2 regions of the Ureibacillus sp. GCM10028918 genome follow, and region 1 is predicted to be linked to the other one. Evidence: riboswitches for the same ligand, from Rfam matches in the RefSeq annotation. Region 1 holds a riboswitch; the other holds the start of a gene.
The links. Region 1 has a riboswitch for FMN ahead of ribE (riboflavin synthase). Riboswitches for the same ligand answer to the same signal wherever they lie in the genome.
Positions count from the first base shown of each region.

Region 2: it holds a riboswitch for FMN, as region 1 does, so the genes downstream of both, ACFQU5_RS04190 (ECF transporter S component) here and ribE (riboflavin synthase) in region 1, are expected to answer to the same signal.

Region 1 covers NZ_JBHTFK010000032.1:25,499-36,554, forward strand. The annotation lists gene ribH (6,7-dimethyl-8-ribityllumazine synthase) at 1-355, opposite strand, end outside; gene ribB (3,4-dihydroxy-2-butanone-4-phosphate synthase) at 389-1,015, opposite strand; gene ribE (riboflavin synthase) at 1,033-1,671, opposite strand; FMN riboswitch at 1,791-1,923, opposite strand; FMN riboswitch at 2,053-2,186, opposite strand; gene rlmD (23S rRNA (uracil(1939)-C(5))-methyltransferase RlmD) at 2,382-3,743, shown strand; gene ACFQU5_RS16285 (CPBP family glutamic-type intramembrane protease) at 3,802-4,593, opposite strand; gene ACFQU5_RS16290 (DUF1648 domain-containing protein) at 4,623-5,714, opposite strand; gene ACFQU5_RS16295 (GntR family transcriptional regulator) at 5,728-6,105, opposite strand; gene glpK (glycerol kinase GlpK) at 6,299-7,789, opposite strand; gene ACFQU5_RS16305 (MIP/aquaporin family protein) at 7,855-8,655, opposite strand; gene ACFQU5_RS16310 (saccharopine dehydrogenase family protein) at 9,149-10,375, shown strand; gene nspC (carboxynorspermidine decarboxylase) at 10,376-11,056, shown strand, end outside.
Region 2 covers NZ_JBHTFK010000005.1:170,775-181,830, reverse strand. The annotation lists gene ACFQU5_RS04200 (RNA polymerase sigma factor SigX) at 155-691, shown strand; gene ACFQU5_RS04195 (hypothetical protein) at 691-1,950, shown strand; FMN riboswitch at 2,063-2,234, shown strand; gene ACFQU5_RS04190 (ECF transporter S component) at 2,508-3,086, shown strand; gene ACFQU5_RS04185 (MerR family transcriptional regulator) at 3,513-3,914, shown strand; gene glnA (type I glutamate--ammonia ligase) at 3,965-5,299, shown strand; gene ACFQU5_RS04175 (peroxiredoxin family protein) at 5,450-6,151, shown strand; gene ACFQU5_RS04170 (enoyl-ACP reductase FabI) at 6,223-6,999, opposite strand; gene ACFQU5_RS04165 (PadR family transcriptional regulator) at 7,288-7,629, shown strand; gene ACFQU5_RS04160 (DUF1129 family protein) at 7,613-8,284, shown strand; gene ACFQU5_RS04155 (ferredoxin) at 8,323-8,571, opposite strand; gene ACFQU5_RS04150 (YpbB family protein) at 8,677-9,720, shown strand; gene ACFQU5_RS04145 (RecQ family ATP-dependent DNA helicase) at 9,710-11,056, shown strand, end outside.

The DNA.
Region 1 (11,056 bases):
TTGTTACGATTCCGAAGATTACCGGTACATTCGAATTTAAGGATACACTTGCTATCCCTTTTGCCGCTTCATTATTTACATAGTCATAATGAGTTGTTGCACCGCGAATGACAGTACCTAATCCGATAACAGCATCGTATTCACCAGTTTCCACCATTTGTTTTGCGATAAATGGCACTTCGAAAGCTCCGGGCACCCAAGCTAAATCAATGTTTTCTTCGTTAACACCGTGTCTTTTTAGACCATCTAGAGCTCCATCAACTAATTTTGAAGTGATAAAGTCATTAAATCGTCCCACTACAATTCCTATTTTTAAATCTGTCCCGATTAAATTTGCTTCAAATAATTTTCCCATTTTACAAACTCCTCCTAAGTAATACTTCTCTTTTTATTCACCTATTAGAATATTTCGATCTTGTTTTTCAAAGTAGCTGACCAAATCTTCGATGGATATGATTTTTAATTCGTGTTGAGCAGCAAAATTCATCAAACCGTCTAAACGTAGCATGTTCCCGTCATCGCCCATGATTTCACATATTACTCCAGCAGGATAACTACCACAAGCTTTTGCTAAATCAACTGCTGCTTCGGTATGGCCCCTTCTTTCCAGTACTCCATTTGCTTTTGCTATTAATGGGAATACATGACCAGGTCTTCTAAAATGATTCGCTGCACTATTTTCATTGATCATTTGAAGAATGGTAAAAGAACGTTCGTATGCACTGATGCCAGTTGTTGTATCAATATGATCTACACTTACTGTAAATGCAGTTTGATGATTATCCGTATTGTGTTCCACCATTGAAGGCAATTCTAACTTTTTTGCAAGTCCCTCTTCTATGGGTGTACAAATTAACCCACGTCCAAATGTAGCCATAAAGTTAATATTTTCGGGAGTTGCAAATTCCGCTAGAACTACTAAATCCCCTTCATTTTCACGATTTTCATCATCCACTACAATGACGATTTTTCCTGATTTTAAGTCGAGTAAAGCTTCTTCGATTGTATTTAGCATCTTGAACCACCACCTTTTTAGAATCCATTCTGTCTTAAAAAATCCATTGTTAAATTTGAACTTTGTTCAGTCTTATTTAAATGATGCAAAACATACTTTCCAAGCATGTCTGTTTCAATATTGACCATCTCTCCAACACCTTTTCGACCTAAAATTGTCTCTGTGAAAGTATGAGGTATGAGTGAAACCGTGATACTGCTATCTGTTACTTGAAAAATCGTAAGACTAGTTCCATCAATTGTAATTGAGCCCTTTAGAATGCAATTAGTTAAAAGCTGTTTTGCTAATTCAATTTCGATATAAACAGCATTGGAAACAGGTCTCTTACTTTTGATGGTTCCTACTCCATCCACATGGCCTGAAACAAGATGTCCTCCAAATCTGCCATTTGCACTCATTGCTCTCTCCAAATTAACAAAGTCACCCAATTTAAGCGTATGGATCGTTGTTGCCTTGACCGTTTCCGGCATGACATCCACTGTTATTTCTTCTTTGTTAAAACTGGTGATTGTTAGACATACACCATTTACCGCAATGCTATCGCCTAAATGTGCATCTGAAACAATTTTTGACGTTGCAATCGTTAGCTCCATGCTATTCACATCTTTTTTAATGCCCGTCACTTTTCCTTGATCTTCAATAATGCCCGTAAACATCTACTCACCTCTTTCAAACTGGAAAAATAAAAACTCCTTAGCATCCTAAGGAGTTTGGGAGTATTCATGGCATAGTTAAATAAACTCTTTGAAAGTACCATTTTCAAAAAGTGCCATAATTTATCCTTCTCCCATCCAGACTATACTGTCGGCTTTGGACTCTCACCAAATCCTGCTCAAAAGAGCTCACGGGCTTAGAAGATCTACTTCATCACCGTCGATTGGGAATTTCACCCGACCCCGAAGGACATTATTTACTTAAGCATTTTAAATTAAATAAAAAATCCCGTCATTTTGGTTGACGGGATTAGAAAGCACATGAAAAAGATTATAGGAAAATAGACCAATCAAAATTAAAATTTTTATGGTTTTTCTATAATAATGCTCCTTCTCCCATCCAGACTATACTGTCGGCTTTGGATTCACACCAAAATCCTGCTCATAAGAGCTCACGGGCTTAGAAGTTTTACTTCATCACCGTCGATTGGGAATTTCACCCGACCCCGAAGGAATTATTTATTTAATTTGTAACAACGATATCACGAATCCAAAATTTTATCCACTCTACAATATCGCGGACAATTTTTGAGTTCCTTATATCACTTGGCACTATATGAAATATTTATCCATTGGCTTTAGATTTCTCCTTCGCTATAATGGTTAGATGAACTTATTAAAGGACGTGAACGCTTTTGAGCGATAAAGTAATGATGGAAATCGGACAAAAATTTCCTTTAACCATAAAAAGATTAGGAATTAATGGCGAAGGAGTTGGCTTTTATAAACGCAATGTCGTGTTTGTAAAAGGTGCACTGCCAGGCGAAGAAGTAACCGTAAAAGTGTCAAAGGTGCAACGCAATTTTGCCGAAGCTGATATTTTAAATGTTCGGAAAGCTTCAAAAGAGCGACAAGAACCAAGCTGCCCTGTTTATAACGAATGTGGCGGCTGTCAGCTACAGCATCTAACATATGATGGGCAACTAAAAGAAAAACGCGATATGGTCGTACAATCACTAGAAAAGTACGTAAAATCCGTAGCAGAAACGACTGACATTCGACCAACAATTGGAATGGACAATCCTTGGCATTATCGAAACAAAAGCTCCTTCCAAGTACGTAAAGAAGGTAAACGTGTTTATGCAGGACTTTATGCAGAAGGAACAAACAAACTGTTGAATATCAATGACTGTGCTGTTCAGCATCCTTTAACATCGAAAATAACTGTAGCAACACGAAAAATATTGCAAAAACTAAATATCTCCATTTATGATGGAAAAACTTTAGACGGATTAGTAAGAACAATCGTTGTTCGTACTGCTATCCACACTAACGAAACACAAGTATGTTTAGTTACGACAAGAAAAGATATACCGCATAAAGATGAACTAATCGAGCGTATGCTAAAAATCGATCCAAGTATTGTTTCTATTACACAGAATATTAATCGTGAGAAAACATCACTTATTTTTGGTGATGAAACAATTACTCTTTCTGGAAAAGAAACAATTCACGAAAATCTTGGTGAACTAGCATTTGATTTATCTTCTCGTGCTTTCTTCCAGCTAAACCCGGAGCAAACTGTACATTTATATGATGAAATCAAAAAAGCTGCACAGTTAACTGGTAAAGAAAAAGTAGTAGACGCTTATTGTGGTGTAGGAACAATCGGTTTATGGTTGGCACATCAGGCAAAAGAAGTACGTGGTATGGATGTAGTTCCTGAAAGTGTTGATGACGCTAAGAAAAATGCACGCAATCATGGATTTAAGCATGCACGTTATTATACTGGAACAGCAGAAGAGTGGTTAGCAAAATGGAAACATGAAGGATTTATTCCCGATGTTGTAACGGTAGATCCTCCGCGTACAGGACTTGCTCCAAGCTTTATCAAAACAGTAATGAAAATCAAACCTAAACGTTTTGTCTATACCTCTTGTAACCCTTCTACCTTCGCAAAAGACTTACAAGAACTAACGAAAATTTATAATGTGGACTATGTCCAACCTGTTGATATGTTCCCTCAAACAGCACGAGTTGAAATTGTAGCGAAATTAACTCTGAAGAATAAATAATGAACAAAAAGGAACCGTCTTATTTGTAATTGAGGCGGTTCCTTTACTTTTGTGTATGTTAATAAAAAAGCGGAGTAATTAATAATTGTAAAGAAATATGTGTGAACATATGGGCTATTACCGCATACTCGAATCCCTTTTTCCAATAAAGATAACCAAAGAATATGCCACCGATTCCATTAAGTAAAAAACAGCGCACAATTAATAAAGGTGTTAGTTCCCCAAACATCATTTTCGTAGCAGGTAAATGACCCGCTGCAAACATGAAGGAAGCAATCATAAGAGCAATCCAATAATAAATATCCGGCAATCTTTTTTTATTGCGTTTAAAGAGCTTCATCATAATCCATACGAGCATGCTCATGAAGAATAATCTCAGCATGATTTCCTCAAATACGCCGCCATAGAAAATCCCTGCTAGTAAACCCATTAAAGAAAATCCAGTTTGGAGCTCACCAAGGATTTCTATTTTGTTTTGGAAGTAAAATCGGTCCATCACGACTAAAACAAACGCCGCAATTAATCCCAATAAAACTGATAGTAAAACAATTCTAGCCTCTACCTTGATCTTTTCTTTTTGAAAAAATGCGTCCAGGAGTTTTAACGAAAAGCCTGTTTTTCTAGCCAGTTTAATCCCTATAAAGGATAAGACAAATGCAATAACCGATATTTGTACTGAACTTGCTACTAATAATAAGGAATAAGGTATAGGCATAGTCTCCAGCAATCTCTCGTATTCTTGTGGCAATGTGTCTTGCAAGATTTCTATTTGGTAAGGTAATACAAATAACCCGCCAATCAAACAGATGACCGCCAAAAACAGCGATATTTTTAAATCAACCTTTTTCATTTACCACACCCCTTTTCTCACGTACAACACTATAAAAAAGAGATAAATAAAATAACTATCAATGGTAAAAAAACAATAATATATCCGAGCGGATTGGCGAAGTTGAGGGTCCAGCCCACACCAAATCGCTTTTCAACGAAGATAGAAGGGTCATTTTTGTTAAAATAGAACATTCCACCCCTCCAGTATTGATCTTCATTATGATCCATAATCCGAGCTTCAACTGCAGTCTCCACTTCTTTATCCGAACGTCCTACTTTGATTGCAAAGATTAGGGTTCCTATCAATACTAATAGCAAGAAACCAAATGGAATAAAAATCTTCACAGTTCCTTCTCCGATTTCTGGGTGAATCATCATTAATTGGAAATAGCTCATTAACATCGTAATGCCCAATAGGACAATATATAATAACCAACTTGAATATTTTCTTAGAGATAATTGTCTATTACGAGACGATTGCAGTGAAGTTGCACTAAGCTTTATGCCTGATTTTTTAGTTGCTATGTGGATGCCTAAAAACATTAGCTGCATCGTCAATAACACCAGTGACAACTGCATTACTGAAAGTGGCGTTTTGTCTGTAAATGCATCCGCTTCTCCACCTGGCCCCCAGTGTGTCGGAATTCGATCAGGCAAAATGCCATAGTTCATGAATGTGTAGATCATCAATCCAATAGTCGAAAGTATTGGTAATAGATAAACATACCAAGATAACATCTCATCCTGTTTACGAACCGATAAATCGGTAACTTTCATCGGTTTTAAATTCTCCAACCATTTATTTTGCTGTTTTAGCTGTTTCGTTTTCCCGTGATAATATAGATAGAAGGATAAACTTATAAAAATTAGTGAAAATTCGATAATCGCACCGGCTAGCGCAATTTGGTTATCCGGTCGTTCATTACTCAATATCCAAGCAATATAAGATCCTAAAATGATAATTGATAAAAATGCCACACTCATTGAGTAGTGTTTTCTATATTTCTTAATCGTTTTGTCCGCAATATATTGCTCTGGTATCGAGACACCGAACGCGACAGTTCGGTTAACTAGATAAGGGATCAATGTCTGAATAACTGCAATAAATAACGTAATGATGAAAAAAATTAAAAAAGACATGCCAATTCCTCCTTTACCTTTCTTTCATTTCTTCTAATATTGTGCTGACAAGTTCTTGCACTTCCTTTTTATTCACACCCAACACTAAAGCTTCAGCTATAACTGGTTTTAGTTCAGTAATAATTTGTTGCATTTTTTCTTCGGTTATCTGCTCCATTGGTGAAATAATGGCACCGGATTTAGGGATAATACTGATAATTCCTTTTTTCTCCAGCTCATGATAGCTTTTATTGACTGTGTGCATATTCACACCAAGATCGGCGGCAAACGCCCTTACTGATGGCAATGAATCGCCTGGAACAATCTCTCCTCGTGCAATACCTTCTATTATTTGGTTTGTAAGTTGTGTATAGATTGGTATATCTGATTCCGCTTCAATTCGGATAATCACTTTATCCCCTCCAATCTGTTATATGTTCATTATAACAAAACTGTTCTACAATCAATATAACACAACTGTTCTATAATTCATAGAACAAATTAAAATTTATTGCTTACAAATAAAAAAGGAGGAGAGCTTAAAAGCCCCTCCTCCGATTTACTATATTAACTTGAAATATTTCTAACTAACGTACTCCTCCAAGTTATTTATATGTTCTCGTGCTTGCAACGGCTTTCTCCCAGCCATCAACTAGTTCCTGTCTCTTCTTTTCTTCCATTTTAGGTTTATAGGATTGATCTATCGCCCATTGGGATGCAATTTCATCCTGATTTTCCCAGAATCCAACAGCTAATCCCGCTAAATATGCAGCACCAAGCGCAGTTGTTTCATTCACCTTTGGTACTTCTACTGGAACATTTAAAATGTCACTTTGGAATTCCATTAAGAAGCTATTCTTCACAGCTCCCCCATCCGCACGTAAAGTTTTTAAGGAAATACCAGAATCCTTTTCCATCGCATCCAGCACAGCTTTTGTTTGATAAGCCAGTGATTCCACCGTAGCACGGACAAAGTGATCTTTTGTCGTTCCTCGAGTTAACCCAAATATCGCTCCCCTAGCTTCACTATCCCAATAAGGTGTTCCTAATCCAACGAAGGCCGGAACAACATAAACTCCATCTGTTGAGTCAACATTTCTGCAATACTTCTCACTCTCAGCAGCATCATTAAACATTCTCAAACCATCCCGTAACCATTGAATTGCCGAACCAGCTACAAAGATACTTCCTTCAAGTGCATATTCTACCTTGCCATTTAAGCCCCAAGCCAAAGTAGTTAATAGGCCATGTTCTGATTTTACCGGTTTTTCCCCCGTATTCATTAACATAAAGCAACCAGTACCATACGTGTTTTTGACCATACCTTTTTCGAAACACGCCTGACCGAATAAAGCTGCTTGCTGATCTCCAGCCACTCCTGCGATAGGTACCTCTTGACCAAAGAAATGCTCTTTATCAGTTGTTGCATATACCATGGATGAAGCACAAACTTCAGGCAGCATCGATTGAGGTATATCCAGAATTGATAATAACTCATCATCCCATTTTAAATCATAGATATTGTACATTAGTGTACGTGACGCATTGGAATAATCGGTAACATGTGCTTTGCCGCCAGACAGTTTCCAGATCAACCATGTATCAATTGTACCGAATAGCAATTTGCCTTCGTCGGCTAATTGTCGTGCTCCTTCTACATTGTCTAAAATCCATTTTACCTTTGTTCCTGAAAAATAAGCATCTATTAATAATCCAGTTTTTGAACGGAAAAGTTCGTTATATCCCTTGTTTTTTAACTCTTCGCAAATCTCGTTTGTTTGACGTGATTGCCAAACGATTGCATTGTATATAGGAGTGCCTGTTTCTTTATTCCAAACAACCGCTGTTTCCCTTTGGTTTGTTATTCCTATTGATGCAACGTCCCCCGCATTAATATTGGCTTCAGATAAACAAGTGGCAATCACGGCTAAAACAGAACCTAAAATTTCGTTTGCATTATGCTCTACCCAGCCAGGATTCGGGAAAATCTGCGTAAATTCTTTTTGGGCGCTATGGACAATTTCTCCCTGTTTATTAAAAAGGATTGCTCGTGAACTAGTTGTTCCCTGATCAATTGACAAAATATATTTTCCCATCTTTTCTCCCCCACATAATAAATCTATTTATCAAGACATTTTATTTTATTTTTCTAAGATGCAAATTAGCTTATTACTTTTTTCGGACTAACAAAGAAGGCAACTCCAAATACAAGTACTGAAACAACTAAGACAATCCAAAATTCGGTTGTCAATGAATTATTAAATACTGCTTTATGGAATAGTGCACCTAGTGAGCCACCAAGAAGTGGGCCAACAACTGGTATCCACGAGTACTTCCAATTTGACGAACCTTTCCCTGCAATTGGAAGTACTGCATGGGCGATACGTGGCCCTAAATCACGGGCAGGGTTAATTGCATACCCTGTCGTCCCCCCAAACGCCATACCGATTGCCACGATTAAAAGACCTACCGCAATTGGATTTAACCCCTCTGTAAATGCTCCTGCTCCAATAAATTGAAGTCCAAGCAACAAGACAAAAGTTCCAAGAAACTCACTTAAAAGATTAGAAAAAGTGTGCGGAATTGCTGGCCCTGTTGAGAAAACCCCTAATTTCGCGCCCGGATCATTTGTTGCTTTCCAATGAGGTAAATATTGAAGGAATATAATACACGCTCCTATAAATGCCCCGATTAATTGTCCCAGGATATATAAAGGGACATCACTCCAAGCAAAATCGCCAACCCATGCCAATGCAACCGTTACAGCCGGATTTAAATGCGCACCACTAATGGTTCCAACCGCGAAAATCCCTAACGTAACACCTAACCCCCAGGCAAGAGTAATAACAACCCAACCAGCATCCTTTGCATAGGACTTTGTTAGATTTGCTCCCGCACAAACTCCCGCACCAAACAAAATTAAAATCATTGTTCCTAACACTTCTCCCCAGAACGGCGTCATCCCAACATCTCCTTTGTTTAAATTAAAAAAGAAACACAAATTTTATATCGAGATTTATAAGGGCAATAAGTGTTTCTTTTTATGTACTTAAAAAAATTCAAATGCCTTGCAATGGTGGAAGCGTTGTCATTTTCACTAATAATTACGCTGTATCAATTTTATTTATTCATAAAGAAAAAAAATAAAGTTTAGGAAGGTTTAACGCTTATTATTTTATTGAAAGAATCATATCTCCTTAAAAATTAAGGAAAAGGTATACGAAGATTAACAACAAAACTTTTGTGATACTGAAATAGTTTTATCTACTAAAATTGATAATATTCCAATATACTCTACCTTTAATCCGTACAGATTCCTCCAATTTTCTGCTAGATTCCTTTTTTTCCTTATAGTTAATTGAACAATCGACAACGATTTTTAATTGATACCCTTATCATTATTGTGTATAATCGTTTTGTTTTAATAAATTAAATATTTTGGGGGTTATAAAGAATTGGGTAAAGCATTGATTATTGGTGCTGGCGGTGTTGCTAGCGTTGTGGTGCACAAATGTGTACAGAATTCAGAAGTATTCGAAGAGATTATGATCGCGAGTCGAACAAAATCTAAGTGTGATGCTTTAAAGGAAAAATTAGACGGTGGAAAAACGATTATCCATACTGCACAAGTTGATGCGGATAATACTGACGAACTAATTGAATTAATCAATGGATTTAAACCAGATGTGGTAATTAATGTAGCTTTACCATATCAAGACTTAACAATTATGGATGCATGTTTAGCTACAGGTGTGCATTACGTTGATACAGCTAACTATGAGCCACCTGAAACAGCTAAGTTTGAATATAAATGGCAATGGGCTTACAAAGAGAAGTTTGAAAAAGCTGGCTTAACTGCACTTTTAGGTAGTGGATTTGATCCAGGTGTAACAGGCGTATTCTCTGCATATGCATTAAAACATTACTTCGATGAAATTCATTACATCGATATTTTAGATGCAAACGCTGGTGATCACGGCTATCCTTTCGCAACAAACTTCAACCCAGAAATCAACATCCGCGAAATTACAGCAAACGGACGTTACTGGAAAGAAGGCGAGTGGGTAGAAACAGCACCACTTGAACATAAAGAAGTTTATAACTTCCCAGAAATCGGTCCTAAAGATATGTACCTTCTATATCATGAAGAACTAGAATCTTTAGCGAAAAACATTACCGGAATTAAACAAATTCGTTTCTGGATGACATTCTCGCAAAAATATATCACTCACTTAAATGTTTTAGAAAACGTGGGCATGACTTCAATTGAACCAATCGAATATGAAGGTCAAATGATTCAACCACTACAATTCTTAAAAGCTGTTTTACCAGATCCAGCTTCACTTGGACCACGTACAAAAGGTAAAACAAATATCGGGATCATCGCTCGTGGTATTAAAGATGGCGAAGAGAAAACTTACTACGTTTATAACGTTTGTGATCATGAAGAGTGCTATCGCGAAGTTGGCTCTCAAGCTATTTCATACACAACAGGTGTTCCAGCCATGATTGGTGCAATGCTTGTAATGAATGGAACATGGCAAAAACCAGGTGTATATAATGTAGAAGAGTTCGATCCAGACCCATTCATGGAAGCTTTAAATAAATGGGGACTTCCATGGCAAGAAAGCTTTAACCCTGAACTGATCGATCTTAACTTTGATGAAAAAGAGGCAAAGTAAATGAAAGCTATCGATTGGAAAGCAGCGCCGTCTCCTAGTTATGTAGTGGATGAACGTTTGCTCTTACGTAATTTTGAAATATTAAAATCTGTACAAGATCGTACAGGCTGTGATATTTTACTTGCACTTAAAGGGTTCTCAATGTTTTCAACATTCCCTATGGCACGTAATTATCTAAAAGGCATTACTTCAAGTTCTTTATTTGAAGCTCGTCTTGGTTACGAGGAATTCGGTAAAGAAGTTCATGCATATGCACCGGCATACGCTGAATATGAGATCGATGAGTATTTAAAATATGTAGATCACATCGTTTTCAACTCATTCGATCAATTTCACAAGTATAAAGAAAAAGTACAAAGTGTAGAGGGTAAACATGTATCGATTGGTCTACGTGTAAATCCTGGTTACTCAGAAGTAGAAACACCTTTATATGACCCATGCTATATCAACTCACGCTTAGGAATTCCTGTGGATTCTTTCCGCCCAGATGAGCTTGATGGAGTAGAAGGTATTCACTTCCACGCGATGTGCGAACAGGGTTCAGATGTGCTTGAACGTATTTTAGTTCACTTTGAAGAAAAATACGGTGAGTACTTACACCAAATGAAATGGATTAACTTCGGTGGCGGTCACCATATCACTCGTGAGGATTACGACGTAGATAAGCTTGTTTCATTGATT
Region 2 (11,056 bases), on a different contig from region 1:
TTTAGGGATACCCTTTTTGTATAAACTCCATTTTTTGATAATAATTTCAATTAGTACCGTCATGCTAATGCTTTTTGAAATAGTGGAAGAGGGCACAATTTTCCTGAAACTATTTTACTTCGAATACGACAAATTTTATAAGAACGGGGGTGGCATGGTGAAAGAATCCATATTCCATCGTTTGTATGATTTATACCATCAGGATGTGTTCCAATTTTTAATTTATATGGTCAAAAATCGTTCGGTTGCAGAAGATTTATCCCATGAGGTTTATGTGAGGGTATTAAAATCTTATGAGCGATTTGAAGGGAAAAGCTCTGAAAAAACATGGCTATTTGCCATTGCCAAAAATGTAGCAATAGACTATTTCAGGAAAAGTGCGGTCCGTTCCTCACATGCTTTTGATGCGTTCGATTGGGAGACGGACAATCTGGTTTCTCCTATAAAATCTCCGGATATATTAACCGAGTTGAATGATGAAATGCGTGAATTATTAGAGGCATTGGAAAAATGTACAGGGGATCAAAAAATGGTCATTATTATGCGATATTTTCAGGAATTATCGATTGCTGAAACAGCTACAATTTTAAATTGGACAGAAGGCAAGGTTAAAACAACACAGCATCGAGCCATCAATAAGCTACGTGAAATATTGGTAAATACGTCTGAAGCAAAGGAGGCAAATCACTGATGAATCATGATAAATGGGAAGATGGCAAAATAGAAGACTTACTGGGAAAAGTACCAAAGATTCATGATCAACGTTCTAAAGAAGACGTTTTTAAACGTTTAAAAGAGGACGGTCTTTTTGATGAGGAGCCTTTACGTACTAATACTAATACTAATACTAATACTAATACACAAAAACCGAAACAACGGAAAAAGTTGACTTGGGTGCCAATTGCCGTTTCAATCGCTGCTGTCTTATTACTGGCTATCCTGGTACCTTCATTTATGAATCTACCTTCTTCATCCGATTCTGCTGAGGAAAGTGCAGTTACATCTGAATCTAGTGATATGAGCGGTATGCAAAAAGAAATGAAGATTACTGAATCGACAACAGAAGAGTCGGCAATGAGTATGATGAATACGGAGGGGGGAGATCTTCGTACGGCTGCTTACCCTGAAGAGATTGAGGGGAAAACAGTGTTTAAATTAGGATTGGCTAGTGATGCTGCGGATAGCTTGCCCATCACTGTATTAATTCCAGATGACATAATTCAAAAGGATTTTGGCAATGTTACGCCAACAGGAGTGGAACTCTATAATCGTTACGCACCTCTGTTTAACGAAAGTGCAATAGGTTTTACGGAATATCATCCGTATGCCGGGACAATTACTGAATTAGGTGATGGAGTAATCCATACTTTACCACACGATCAACAATATGATATGGCATCCGGAACGCTAACAACGTATTTCGCATCATTAATTGATACTTTTAGTTATTCATATGATGAAGTTGCTTTATTAAATGAAGAAGGTTCTGCTTTTGTTTTTAGTGAAGTGGGGGAACCCAGTACGCCGATTGCTCTAAATAGCGAGACAACTCAATATAATTACTTTAGGCATACACAAAGTGACGGTACAACCTATTTGGCTCCAAATTTTAGAGAAGCCTTCTCTGCTGTAGATGAAGCAATTATTGCTATGAAAGAAGAAACGAATGATATATACAAGTCCGTCATTTTACCGGGAATAGATTATGAAGTAACGGTTGAAAATCAATTAGTGACCGTCAGATTCACTGAAGAAGTTGATCTGGATAGTTTTGATGGCGTGCAAGCGATGCAAATGATTGAGGGGATTTTGTTGACTGCAGCGAGTTTTGATATGAATGTACAATTTGAAAATGTAGTACAAACCGAATGGCAAGGGTTTGATTTTTCAACAGTACTTCCTAAGCCGATTGGAGCAAATGAAATTTCTTATTGGACAGTTTATCGATAATAGTTACCATACCGAAAAATGTCTAGTAGTTGAGTAGGATTAACTTATTTTCCATCTTTACATCATCTCAAAATCAAGATATAATGAGACTGTAACATAAAATTTAATATTGATTCATCTTCGGGGCAGGGTGAAATTCCCGATCGGCGGTAATAGAAGCTGCAATTTCTGACCATTAACTTGGAGGATTTTGCATAAAGTTTCTTCAGCCCGCGAGCTTATTATGAGCAGGATTTGGTGCGATTCCAAAGCCGACAGTATAGTCTGGATGGGAGAAGGTGAAGGTACGGTCTCTTTTCGTTATTTAAAGGAAGCTGTGCGTAAAAAAAGTATTGCAAATGCGATAATTACGTATTTACTATACTATTTTTTGAGTATCTTTTTTTAGCTTAGAATGCGATGCTCATTTAACGTGCAATTTCTCTTTTTTTCAATGTGCCTAAACTCTCCCTTATGCTAATTTGCGTAGGGGATTTTATTATGTTCATTGAAAATGAATAATTGAAAGGCTGTCCTTTCTTCTAGCTTAGTTGAATCAGCAAAGAGGAGAGATTATGATGGTAAATCAAAAGCTCAAGTTGCGTTCATTCGTCACAGTCGCAATGTTAAGTAGTATCTCATTCATACTAATGCTACTTAATTTTCCGTTGCCGTGGTTTCCGGTATTTTTACAAATTGATTTCAGTGATGTTCCTGCATTAATTGCTACAATTACAATGGGACCGGTTGCTGGTATTTTAGTAGAATTATTCAAAAACATTTTAGACTGGATTTTTTCCGGTACACCAACAGGAGTTCCGGTAGGGCATATGGCAAACTTTGCAACAGGTCTTTTATTCATTCTGCCTGTCTACTATATCTATAAAAAGTTCCCTACAATTAAAGGGTTAAGCTTTGGTCTAGTGGCTGGTACAGTAATCATGTCAGTAGGTATGAGTCTATTAAATTATGTAGCGTTTTTACCTATGTATACTTACTTCCTTGGATGGGGTAGTTTTGATATGAAAGAAACGATTGTATTAGGGATTCTGCCATTTAATATGATTAAAGGTATTATGCTCATGGTTATTGTGATTTTGCTGTTCCGTACCATGAAAGTATGGATCGAAAATCAAAGAGCACAATATTTATTATAAATAGATTTCGAAGCTGTTCATTAAGTCGACTAAAACGACTTAATGAGCGGCTTTTTTGTTGTTAAATTAGGGATAGAGTTTGTGAAAAGCAGTCTGTAGTAGTTTTGGAACCAAATTATGAGATGAATATAGAAAAAAAGGTATCGAGGTGTGTCTTGGTGCTTCGGATAGCTTGAAAATAAGAGAAAAAACATTTCTAACACCAAATGAAAGCTCCTTGTAAACTTACATATGGCAAAACAACTACTTAGAAAAATCAGTAAACTCATCGATCGGACCTTGTAAACCTTACAGTCTGTAGGTTTTCTGTTTCATCTAAAAATTAGATGAATAAAATCTAATTTTTGTATGTTATTTTTTCTAACATAGTATTGATATTATAAATAACATAGATTAGAATAAACGTATGAAAGGGAGGCGATGTGGATGAGTCGAGAGTTTCGAAGAGCAATGCCGTTACTCCCTATTAGCATGGTTATGCAATTAACGGAGTTAACTGCGAGGCAAATTCGGTATTACGAAGAACATAAGCTAATTGAACCTGCAAGATCCGAGGGTAATCGTAGAATGTTCTCACTTGACGATGTAGATGCATTATTAGAAATTCGAGAACTTCTTGACCAGGGAATTAACATGGCAGGAATAAAAAAAGTATTCGATATGAGAAAAAACAATAACAACCATGTTAAATCCTCCAATAAAATGGCAATTTCAGATTCAGAGCTTCGCGCGATATTGCGTGAAGAGATGCAGCAAGCACAAATTATGCAAAAGGCTTCATTAAGACAAGGAGATTTATCTCGCTTTTTCCAAGCGAAGGGTGAGTAAATTATATTTTGAATTTTTTAATAATTTATAATATTAGGAGAGTGGATTAATTGGTTAAGTACACAAAAGAAGACATTAAACAAATCGTTAAAGATGAGGGTGTAAAATACATTCGTCTACAATTTACCGACATCCTGGGTACTATTAAAAACGTAGAAATTCCATTAAGCCAATTAGACAAAGCATTAGATGACAAAATGATGTTCGATGGTTCATCAATTGAAGGTTTCGTACGTATTGAAGAATCTGATATGTACTTAAAGCCAGACTTAGATACATTTGTAATCTTCCCATGGACTGCTGAAAAAGGGAAAGTAGCTCGACTAATCTGTGACATTACAAATCCAGATGGCACACCATTCGCAGGAGATCCACGAGCAAACTTAAAACGCGTATTAGCTAACATGGAAGAGTTAGGCTTCACTAGCTTTAACTTAGGACCTGAGCCAGAATTCTTCTTATTTAAATTAGATGAAAAAGGCGAGCCAACATTGGAATTGAATGATGATGGTGGTTACTTCGACTTAGCGCCAACTGACCTTGGCGAAAACTGCCGTCGTGATATCGTGTTGGAACTAGAGGAAATGGGCTTTGAAATCGAAGCATCTCATCATGAGGTAGCTCCTGGTCAACACGAAATTGACTTCAAATATGCAAACGCAGTAGAAGCTTGCGACAACATTCAAACATTCAAGTTAGTTGTTAAAACAATTGCCCGTAAACATGGTTTACATGCAACATTCATGCCAAAACCATTATTTGGTGTCAACGGATCTGGAATGCACGCGAATCTTTCATTATTTAGTGGCGACAAAAACGTGTTCTTCGATGAAGATGCAGAGTTGCAATTATCAGATACTGCACGTTCGTTCATGGCTGGAATCATGAAACACGCAAAAGCATTCACAGCGGTAACCAACCCATTAGTAAACTCTTATAAACGTTTGGTACCAGGATACGAAGCGCCATGTTACATCGCTTGGTCAGCCCGCAATCGTTCACCATTAATCCGTATCCCGGCATCTCGTGGTCTATCTACACGTGTTGAATTGCGTTCAGTAGACCCAGCAGCTAACCCATACTTGGCTTTAGCCGTTCTTCTAGAAGCAGGTTTAGATGGAATCCGTAATGGTTTAACACCACCGGCACCAGTAGATCGCAATATCTATGTGATGAATTCTGCCGAGTTAAAAGAAAACGGAATTGAGAGCTTGCCAGGTTCTCTACATGAAGCTCTTTCTTACTTAGAAGAAGATGAAGTAATCAAATCAGCACTTGGAGAGCACATCTATTCTAACTTCAAAGAAGCAAAAGAAATTGAATTCGATATGTTCCGTACTGCCGTTCATCCTTGGGAACGCGATCAATATTTAAAAATGTATTAATATGATCATGCATGGAAACCGTCTCTTTCTCTGAGGCGGTTTTTTTGCATCTCCAATACAATTAAGGGAAACGTCACTTAAACTTCTCTCATTTTACAAGACTTCACTCATATACTTGTAGAAGTATAAGTTTGAAAGTAGGTGAATAGTTTGCCCTCAAAGAAAATCGTAACGATATGCATCTCATTACTCATTTTGGCAGGGGTGATTTATACAATTGCAACAAATATATATATTGTAAAAGAGAGACAAATGGTAGGTGAAGAATTGGAAACTTCTTCACTTGTTGAACAAGGACAGCCCCTTGACCAAAGTGTATCCGTCAATACCGAAAAGGGGACGGATGAGTACCAATCAGTTGAAGAACCAGAAGTTTCTGATTCTGCTACAGATGAAGAACATAACCAACAATTTGAACAAGACACAGGAACCCGTACTATAAGTGTTGCAGCACCTAATTTCGAACTGAGAAGTTTAGCTGAAGATAAAGTGAGATTGTCGGACTTTAAAGGGAAAAAGGTTGTGATCAACTTTTGGGCTACGTGGTGTATACCGTGTGTAGAGGAAATGCCTGCTATGCAAAATTTCTATGACGAACATGCAGCTATGGGGAATGTAGAGATTCTTGCTGTTAATGCTACTGATAAAGAGTCGAATACGGATATAGTCAAGCAGTTTGTCCAGGAATTCGGTATCAGTTTCCCTATTTTATTAGATGAAAAAGGGGATGTTTTATTTAACTACGAGGTCCTTACTCTTCCAACAAGTCTGATCATTGATGAACAGGGAATGGTCGTTGAGCAAATTTTAGGACCGGTCACGGAGGAATTATTAGTTGAGAAACTGCTTTAGCAATACTAATCATTATTAGTTGCCAAAAAATAGGACTAGCTTTTGCGTACTGCAATCGCTAGTCCTAAAAATTAACCTAAAATATTGTAACCAGAATCCACGAATATTGTTTCGCCTGTAACCCCACGTGATAGGGCACTCAGCATTACAAGAGTCATATCTGCTACTTCTTCCTGGTTGGTATTGCGTTTTAGTGGTGATGTCTCTTCGATTTTATGAAGAATCGTGTTGAAGCTTGGTACACCTTTTGCAGCTAAAGTACGAATTGCCCCTGCTGAAATGGCATTTACACGAATTCCTTCTGCTCCAAGATCCGCTGCAAGGTAACGCATAGCTGCTTCAAGTGCTGCCTTCGCAACCCCCATTACATTATATCCATCAAGAACGCGTTGACCTCCTAAGTAACTCATTGTTACAATCGAGCCACCTTCAGTCATAAATGGACGTGCGGCATTGGCTACTGCCACTAATGAGTAGGCACTTGTATCCTGTGCGAATGCATAGCCCTCACGAGTTGTTTCTACAAAGCGATTTTTCAGGTCCTCTGCATGGGCAAAAGCAACTGAATGTACAATCCCGTGTATTGTACCAAACTGTTCTCCGATTTGCGAAAATGCTTTTTCAATGCTTTCATCGCTATTAACATCACATTCAATTACTGCTGTGTTATAGTCTGTATAATTTTCTAATACCTTTTCAATTTTCCCTTTTGAACGCTCTTTACGGTAAGTGAAAATAACGTTTGCTCCAACTTCAAGAAGTTTTTTTGCAATTCCCCATGCAATGCTTCGTTCATTGGCAACGCCCATTACAACAATATTCTTGTCTTTCAATTGTAATAAATCCATCCGAGGATCCCCTTTGCTAAATAAATTTTACATCAGTTATTAGTACCAACTACTAATGTTGAGTTTAACAGTTCAATAGACAAAAATCAAGAAGAGAGTAGTAACTTGTAATACAAAGTAGTTGATCGCTATGTTGCATTGCAATATACTGTACTTAACTACTTTATATAGCAAGATAGCTTGTGTCAGATAAAATAACGTAAAGCTTTCTAAATTGATCTAGGGAAACGATAAAGGGCTTGGCGCTAAACTAGTTATTTGAAAAAGTGGGACAGTGAGGTGAATGATTTGTCCATTCGAAGCCAGCTATTAAAGGGAATCTTGGATGGTTGCGTATTAGCCATCATCGAAAAAGAAGAGATATATGGGTACGAATTATCCCAGAAATTGCAGGCTTACGGTTTAAAAGATATCAGTGAAGGAACGATATATCCCGTATTATTAAGGTTGCAAAAGAGTAAGTGGATTATAGGTACGATGCGTCCATCAGATAGTGGACCAAATAGAAAATATTATTCCTTAACAAAAGAAGGGAAGGAAAACCTGGATTTAATTCGAAATGAATGGTTTCTATTAAACGCCCCGATTACAAAAATATTAAGAGGTGATGAGGATGCAAGTAACCGTTAAAGAACTCGTTCAGCAAAATAATGAGAAACGTAAAATCTTAACGCCCGAAAATCAAGAGTATTACGAAAATATGCTTGTCTATATTCGAACAAATGCATTGAAAGGTGAACGAGCGACAGAAGAAGTACTGCTTGAAATGTTGGATCATTTATTAGAGGCACAAAGGGAAGGAAAGAAGGCAGAGGATGTCTTTGGTAAATCACCAAAGGAGCTGGCAGAAGAAATTATTAAAACTCTGCCAAAAGAATCTTTTAAGGATATGCTCGATTTTATACTTGAAATGGTATTTACATTATTTGGCTGGTACTTGGCAATTGGAGGTCTATTCCCATTAATCACAAAGCAGAATCAAACGATTCATTCAGGATCTCTACTGCTTGCGGGAGTGCTCTTAATTTCTAGTGTGGTCGTATTGCTTTACTTTCTATTTGGCATTATTAAAAGAAATGCGTTTGAAGAGAAAAGGAAGAAAAATAAAGTTAATTGGTTGCTTGGGTTGCTTTTTGCTCTATTGTTCGTAAGTGGAGTTAGTGTGAATTTCATTGTAGAACCATTTGGACCAACCATTACAATATCTTACTTAGTTCAATTTGGTCTAGGCTGTTTCTTTTTATTAGCTGCATTTTTGTATAAAAAATCACGAGAATCGAAGTAAAAAAAAGAGGTTGGACTCAGCTTGCCAACCTCTTTTCATTATTCATATTTTAATGGGTCGCCTTCGAATGATTCTTCAGCAACTTTGATTGAATCAGTAGGGCAGCCTTCAAATGCATCCTGCATGTCTTCTAGTAAATCTTCTGGTACTTCGGTTGTACCCATGTTATCATCAATAATAACGAAGGCGATTCCTTCATCATCATAATCATAAATATCTGGGGCTGCAGCACCACAAGCGCCACAAGCAATACATGTATCTTTATCTACGATTGTAAATTTTGGCATGTTTTTCTCTCCTTTTTCACGTGCGCTTCCAATTAAAGCTTCTCATCTATTCTAAATCTGTTTAATTTACTTTTCAACCTAATAGTTTGAAATGGGGGGTTGATTTTGATTTTCCATCAAATTCTTTTACAAATTTTCTACAATTTTAACCAGGAACGGTCCATCTCTGCACCATTCCATTTACTTAGAGGAAAACGCTCTGGTCAAACCGTGCAGGATGTTGGGATTTATCATTTACATAATTATTTCGGGATTTTACCAAAGTTATCGAGAAATATGTATGATAAGGAATTGTCTGTATTAATAGAAGACCAATATCTCGTCGTTAAAGATGATGGATTTTATGAATTAACAAAAAAAGCAACGGAACGTATTATAGACATGCAGAGTCTCTCATTTGATGGTTGGCATTACCGAGGGAATGAGCATGAATTCTTTTCTAGATTATCGTTGATAGTCCAAACATTATCTCATCAGAAGGCCAATCAGATGACCTTTATCCCTATTCAGAAGGAAGAACAGGTTCAACAATGGACAAGAAATTTTCTAAAAGCAAATCATTATCAGGATGGTCAATTACAACAAAGTTTATTAATTGAAATCAATAACAGTCTAGAACAAACCGCTATTGAAGAATTGGGAAAAAATATACTCATGCTTCGATTATCAGGTTTTGAATCAGCAGGTCTAACTTGGCAACAAATTAGTTTCCAAGTAAATCTAAACGAGATGGATTTACAATTAACTTATATTGCATCCTTACATAATTGGATTAATGAAATTTTAGTTTATAGTGGGCAATTTCCACTGTTATTCCAAATGGTGGAGGATATCCGCATCAAAAATCCTCTGACAGGATCTGCATTTCAATCGGCTGAGCTTTTTAATAATGGCCATTCCATCGAACAAATTAGCAGGATTCGAAGGTTAAAGATGAGTACGATAGAAGACCATATTGTGGAACTCGCTATGAACGAACCACAATTTAATGTTGAGCAGTTCGTATCTGGTGAGGATATTAAAAAGGTTTTAACAGCAGTGGATGATTATAATACGAGGAAGTTAAAAGTCTTGCATGAGGTTGTCCCTCATCTTTCCTATTTTCAATTAAGACTTGTACTAGCAAGAGGTGAACGTGTTGAAGCTTGAGACAATCTTAAATAAATTTTTCGGCTATACAAATTTCCGCCCAGGCCAAAAAGAAGTGATCGAAAAGGTACTAGATGGACAAGACGTAGTGGCATTATTGCCGACTGGAATGGGAAAATCTCTTTGTTACCAACTACCAGGCTATATTTTTAATAAGCCGGTATTAATCATCTCGCCGCTTCTTTCCCTGATGCAGGACCAGGTGGATCAAATGAAGCAATTTAAGGAAAAGCGAGTCATCGCATTGAATTCGTTTTTAAACCCTGCACAAAAAAGAGCAACGATCCAACATTTACATGATTATCGTTTTATATTTATTTCTCCCGAGATGATGCTTCAAGAGCAGGTTCAACATAAATTGAATTCCATGGAGCTCTCTTTAATTGTAGTAGATGAAGCCCATTGCATCTCTCAGTGGGGATTTGATTTTAGACCCGATTATTTACGTATTGGACAAGTGATCGCAAAAGAAAATCGCCCTCCCATCTTGGCATTGTCAGCAACAGCTACAGATAAGGTGCTTGGTGATATTGAAAGTTATTTGAGTATGGAAAATCCTTATAAGTTTATCCATTCTGTAGATCGACCTAATATTCACTTAGGTAAAATACAGTTTCAAAGTAGAGAAGATAAAATTGAGTGGCTACTTGATCATGTTACGAAAACAGCTGCTCCAGGCATCATATATACACAGTCCAGGTCAAAAACAGAAAGCCTTGGCAGGAGATTGCTTCAAGCAGGAATAGCTTGTGCTGCTTATCATGGTGGAATGGAGCCGTTGGATAGGCAATTTATCCAACAACAGTTCATAGATGGCTCTATTGAATGGATTGTAGCAACAAATGCCTTTGGTATGGGGGTTCATAAGCAGGATGTTCGTCAAGTCATCCATGAATCCCTTCCTTCTAATATGGCCAATTACATGCAGGAAATTGGGAGGGCAGGAAGAGATGGCAAAGATTCGCTCGCCATCTTGCTATATGCAGAGGGTGACGAAGAGCTTGCGAAGTTTGTAGGAATCGATGATTACCCGGTAGATGCCCATGTTGATAGTTATATTAATTATCGAATAAGAAATGAACTCCCGACTTCAATGATTCATAATGGCGAAATTTCCGAAACAGCATTTCGTGTGTTGGATTATTGGATGCATCAGCTTCAGCCAGCCCAAGTAAAACAGCGTTTAACTTCGATGAAATATGAAAAAATTAGATCTGTCGAAGAAGTAATGAAATTGATCAATACAGATACTTGCATGAGGGAAAAGCTTGTCCATTATTTTGGCCAAACTTTAGAAAACAGACCAAGCGATTGCTGTCAGTGCTGTGGAATTGAT